Regions from separate parts of the Prauserella sediminis genome, predicted to be linked through region 2. Evidence: riboswitches for the same ligand, from Rfam matches in the RefSeq annotation. Region 2 holds a riboswitch; the other holds the start of a gene.

Region 1 (2,839 bases), 1.1 Mb from region 2:
GCAGCCCCGGGTTGGCCGACGAGCCGATGATCGCCTGCCCCAACGGCGTTCCGGCGACCTCGCGCACCTCGACGACGTTGTCCGGCGCCGACGGCTTCGCGATCAGCGGCACCAATGTCGACAGGTCGATCTCGTCGGTGACGTCGTACTGGGCATCCTCGTCGGCGGCGATCTCCACGAAGTCCTGCTCCCTGCCTTCGGTACGCAGGAACCGCCGCACCGCGTCGTCCGACGGGAACACCGTCGTCGTGGCGCCCAGCTCGGCGCCCATATTGGCGATCACGTGCCGGTCCATCGCCGACAGCTTCGCCAGACCCGGCCCGTGGTACTCGATGATCCGGTTCACCGCGCCCGACACCGTGTGCCTGCGCAGCATCTCCAGGATGACGTCCTTGGCCGACACCCACGGTGGGAGCTCGCCGGTCAGCCGCACACCCCAGATCTCCGGCATCCGCACGTACATCGGTTCGCCCGTGATCGCCGTGGCCACGTCCAGCCCGCCGACCCCGATCGCCAGCATCCCCAACGACCCGGCCGCCGGCGTGTGCGAATCGGAGCCGACCATGCTCGCACCCGGCACGCCGAACCGCTGCATGTGGGTCGGGTGCGACACGCCGTTGCCCGGTTTGGAGTACCAGAGGCCGTACCGGCGGCACGCCGAACGGAGGAACGCGTGGTCCTCGGCATTGCGCTCGTCGGCCTGCAGCAGGTTGTGGTCGACGTACTGGACACTGACGTCGGCGCGGGTCCGGTCCAGGTCCAGTGCCTCCAGCTCCTGCATGACCAGCGTTCCGGTGGCGTCCTGGGTCAGGGTCTGATCGATCCGGATCGCGATTTCCTCGCCCGGCGTCATCGTGCCGTCCACGAGGTGGTCGGCGATCAGCTTCTGTGCAACGTTGCGAGGCATACGTTCCGCTTCCTTCGGCCCGGGGAGTCTGCAGGGTGGAGGTTGCCGGTGCGGGGCGGATCGAAACGTCGACCACTGCGTCGTGCGCCGTGTGGGTGCCGACACACCCCGGGTGGCGCGCGGGTCTGTTAGGTTCACACCGCCGTGGTGCACGGGAATCCGGTGGAAAACCGGAGCGGCCCTCGCCACTGTGATTCGGGAAGTGCTGTGCCGTTCAGCATGCGAGCCACTGGAACGAACGTTCCGGGAAGGCTGGCACAGCGCGTACGACCCGTCAGCCAGGAGACCGGCCACGGCACTGTGTGACCCGATCGCACACCGATGACCCGATCCACGAGGACCTGGAGGGGCGGGCTGACGATGTCATTGCCGCTGCGCCGAAGGCGCCCTGTATCGCTGCGCCGAAGGCGCAACTCTGTATCACCGCGCCGAAGTCGCCCTGTATCACTGCGCCGAAGGCGTTCAACTGGCGCTCTGCGCCGTCGGCGCGCCACTTCCACTCTGCGCCGTGGGCGCAACTCCGTCGCGACCACTTCTCCGCACGCCACAGCTCGGCGTGCCACGGCCCTGTGCGCGGCAGTTCTGACTGCCGTGGCGACGGCCTGCGCACCGCCACCGCCGGATGCCGCATCGGCAGCGGGCGGTGCGACCAGCCGGACCAATTGCGGCATCGACGTGGCCACCGGCGATCCGCCGCAGCGCATCTACGCGGCCTACCAGCCCGCCATCGAACTGGCCCATGCTCTCGGGGTGAGCGACCGGCTCGCCGGAACCGCGTTCCTGGATGCGAAGGTGCTGCCGGAGTACGCGGACCGTCAGGCCGATGTGGACTACCTGCCCAGCCTCCCCAGCAGAGAGGCACTGCTGCAGGCGAACCCGGACTTCGTGCTGTCCGGCTTCAACGGATTCTTCGCCGAGCAGGGCGCCGATAGTTCGGTCGGCACGCGCGCCAGCCTTCGTGAGGTCGGCGTGCAGAGCTGGATCCTCTCACCGCTCTGCCCCAGCGAGGACGGCCTCACCGACCAGTCGATCGACCCGGCCACCGTGAAGGTCGAGAACATCTACCGGGACCTGCGCGATCTCGGCGCCCTGTTCGGCGTCGAGGACAACGCGGAGGCCGTGATCAGCGACATGCGCGAACGGATCGCCACGGTCGAGAAACAGGTCGCCGGCGTCGACCGGCCGTCGGTCGCCATCGTGTCGCCCAACGAGGACGGCACCTACGGCGTCGCGAGCGGTATCGACTTCGGTTCGCACATCATCGAACGGGCGGGCGGCACGAACGCCTTCGCCGACCTGTCGAAGAAACGCAACATCGATGTCGGCGCCGAGGAACTGGTCAAGCGTGACCCCGACGTCATCCTCACCGACGCGTGCTGTGACGCGAGCATGACCGAACAGGACGCCCGGCCCGAGGCCGACGCCATCCTGCACGACCCGGCCCTGTCCGGTCTGACCGCGGTGGAGAACAAGGCGGTGCACCCGTTCCTGTTCGCCGACCGCAGTGCGGGAGTCCGTGCCGCCCACAGCGTCGAACTGGTGGCGTCGGTGCTGCACCCCGACCGCGTCGGCTGAGGCGAGCTGGGTGAACAAGCGGAGCTCGCCGACCGAGAGGATCCGGGTGGCCGTGGGGGTCTCGTCGGCCGGGGAACGCGCATCGACGACGGCCGACGTGGCCGGCATCCCGTCGCAGCGGGCGGCATCGCCGCGGCCGCAGGCACCGCGGCCGCGGGAAGGCCGGGCAGGGTGGCGGTCCACAGTGGTCTGGACGGTGTCGGCGGTGGCGCTGCTCGCCGTCGCCTGTGCACTGTCCCTTGTGGTCGGAAGTTATCCCTCCTCGCCCGCCCGCGTGCTGTCGGCGGTCCTCTCGCCGGGACAGGCAGACGTGGACACGATCGTGTGGCACGTGCGCATCCCGCGAACGGTGTCCGG
Region 2 (2,839 bases):
CGCGTCCTCACCGAACGCGAACGCGTCCAGCGACCGCGCGTACCCGCCGCACACCAGGAGCGTTCCCGCGAGCACCACGGCGCAGGTCAGCACCTCGGACCAGCCCGCGTTCGCCAGCGACCCGAGGAGCCAGAACAGCACGCCGCGGGTGGTCTCGGCGTCGGCGGAGGTCAGCACGATGAACGACGTCAGTGCCGACAGCAGCTGCATCACCGCCACGCCGGAGAGCACGACGCGGTCCGTCGTGCCGCCGAGGGTGTGGCTGAGGGTCAACACCAGCGCGAACGAGGCCACCGCGCCGAGGAACGCCCCGCCGGACATGGACAGCACGCCACCGCTCACGCCGAGCACGACGACGAGCACCGCACCCGTCGATGCGCCCGACGACACCCCGAGCACGAACGGGTCGGCGAGCGGGTTGCGCAGCAGCGACTGCATCACGACACCGCACACCGCGAGGCCGGCGCCGCACACGGCGGCCAGCAACGTGCGCGGCAGGCGCAGGTCCCAGATGATGCCGTCGCGCAGCACCGACAGGGTCGGCTCGGCGAGTCCGACGCGGGACAGCAGTGTCGCCCAGACGTCGCTGACGCCGATGTCGGCCGGTCCGATCGTGACGGCCACTCCGATCGAGGCGAACAGCACGAGGCAGCCGCCGAGAAGCAGCAGCGGCAGTCGCGACCGCTCCGTCGGCGGGGCTTTCGCCGCCGGAGCGGAGGTCACGCGACCCGTCGTCACGGTGATCACCGTGCCAGTCCGAACTCACGGAGCTTGGTCGCGAGTTTCGCGGCGCCGTCGACGGTGCGGATCGTCGGGTTCAGCGCCTGGCCGGGGAGCCGCACGTAGCGTTTCCGCTTGACCGCGGTCATGTCCTGCGTGACCGGGTGGGATTCGAGGAAGTCGATTTTGGACTCGGCCGATTCCGCGGTCTGCTCGCGCCGGGTCAGATCGCCGAGCACGATGACGTCGGGGTCGCGTTCGGCGACGTTCTCCCAGCCCGACTGCGGCCACTCGGCGTGGGTGTCGTCGAACGCGTTGTCGGCGCCGACTGCACGGGTCATGATGCCCGGTGCACCGCAGCATCCGGCGAGGTACGGCGAGTCGGAGTTGGCGAACCAGTACAGCACCGACGTTCCGGACGCGTCGACGTCGAGGCCGTCGAGCCGTCGCTGCAGCCCGTCGATCAGCTGCTGCCCGCGCTGCTCGACGTCGAAGATCCGCGCCAGGTCGCGGATCTCGCCGTACAGCACGTCCATGGTGAGCGGTTTCGACCGGCTGCCGTCGCCGGAGCCGCTGTTGTCCTTCGCGGCGCAGTCGGTCGGCGAGAGGTACGTCGGCACTCCCAGCTCTTCGAACTGGTCGCGCGTGGCGACGCCGCCCTTGCCGAGCGTCGCGGCGAACGATCCGCTGACGAAGTCGGGCTCGGCGTCGAGCACCGATTCGAACGACGGCATGTTGTCGGCCAGCCGGGGAATGCCGTCGGCGGCCTGTTTCAACTCGGGCAGTACCGGATCGGTCCACATCGAGGTGCCGACGATGCGGTCCTCGAGGCCGAGGGAGAGCAGGATCTCGGTGCTCGCCTGGTTGAGGGATACGACGCGCTGCGGCGGTTCGTGCACCTCGGTGGTGCGTCCGCAGTTGTCGATCGTGCGCGGGAAGCCGGGCGCGGCCTGCTCTCGCCCGCCCGCGGGTCCGCCGCAGGCTGCGAGACCCACGGTGAGGCAGGTCGACAGCAGCAGCGCCGCGGAGGTGCGGGCGGGGCGTGATCGTCGCGGGAAGATCGGCACAGCGTTCCCTTGATGTCGAGGGCCCATGCGCGGAGCCCGCAGTCGGACCGGTTACCGGCTCGCCGGAGCCGGGGCCAGCAGGTCTTCGGACTCGGGGTCGTCCGGCCGGAACGCCTTCCCGCCGCCCGCACGGGCCGTTGAGGCGCGTGCCAGGCTGCAGTGGCGTGTGTTCCGGCCGTCACCCTCACCGCTGCGCGTCAGCTCCGGAGTCGCACCGGATTCCCTGACTCACGTCACCCGTGAGTGCGGCTGGCCTCTCGCGACGCTACCACCGGGTGGCGCGGGGCAGGCCGTCACGTGCGCACCCTCACCCCGGGTCGGCAGTCGCGTACTGAACGTCCACTTCGTACGGTGTGAACCCCAGCCTGCGGTAGACCGCCACCGCGGGCGCGTTGTCGCCCTCGACGTAGAGGATCACCTGGCTCAGACCACGTTCGGCCAGGTGGTGCAGGCCCGCGACGGTCAGTGCGCGGCCGAGACCGCCGCCCTGCGTGTCCGGGTCGACGCCGACGACGTACACCTCGCCGGCCGCCTTGCCGCCGAACTTCGCCGGGTTCGGCGGGTGGACCTTCGTCCAGTGGAAGCCGATCACGGTGCCCGCCCGTTCGGCGAGGAAGAACCCGTCGGCGTCGAACCAGTCCTCACGCTCGGTCGCGGCCAGGTCGTCGACCGTCAGCGCGCCCTGCTCCGGGTGCCAGTCGAACGCGCGGGCGTTGACGTCGATGACGGCCTGCTCGTCGGAGCCCGGCCGGAACGTGCGGAGGGTGACTCCCTCCGGAGGGGTCGGTTCGGGCCAGTCGGCGCCCGCCGTGTCGACGTGCATGATCAGCAGTTCGCGGCTGCGCAGCAGGCCGTGGTGTTGGGCGAGCCTGGCGGCGCCGGGCTGGTCGCCGTGCGCCCACACCCGGAGGTTCCGCGGGTACTCCGCCAGCAGCGCCTCGGTCAGTGCGGCGCCGTGGCCGCGGCGGCGGTGCTCGGGGTGTACGACGAGCTCGGCGACCTGTCTGCCGAAGGCGTCGCCCGACACGTCGACGTGGGCGACGCCGACGAGG

What was found. A riboswitch is a leader RNA that binds a small molecule or an ion and turns the genes downstream of it on or off. The one in region 2 is predicted to bind cobalamin.
Region 1: linked by a shared signal. The riboswitch ahead of FB384_RS14860 (ABC transporter substrate-binding protein) and the one ahead of FB384_RS09945 (ABC transporter substrate-binding protein) in region 2 are both predicted to bind cobalamin.

What each region holds. Positions count from the first base shown of each region.
Region 1 covers NZ_JACIBS010000001.1:3,275,793-3,278,631, forward strand. The annotation lists gene FB384_RS14855 (aconitate hydratase) at 1-907, opposite strand, end outside; cobalamin riboswitch at 1,036-1,216, shown strand; gene FB384_RS14860 (ABC transporter substrate-binding protein) at 1,499-2,482, shown strand; gene FB384_RS14865 (FecCD family ABC transporter permease) at 2,493-2,839, shown strand, end outside.
Region 2 covers NZ_JACIBS010000001.1:2,181,497-2,184,335, forward strand. The annotation lists gene FB384_RS09940 (FecCD family ABC transporter permease) at 1-669, opposite strand, end outside; gene FB384_RS09945 (ABC transporter substrate-binding protein) at 744-1,787, opposite strand; cobalamin riboswitch at 1,865-2,034, opposite strand; gene mshD (mycothiol synthase) at 2,095-2,839, opposite strand, start outside.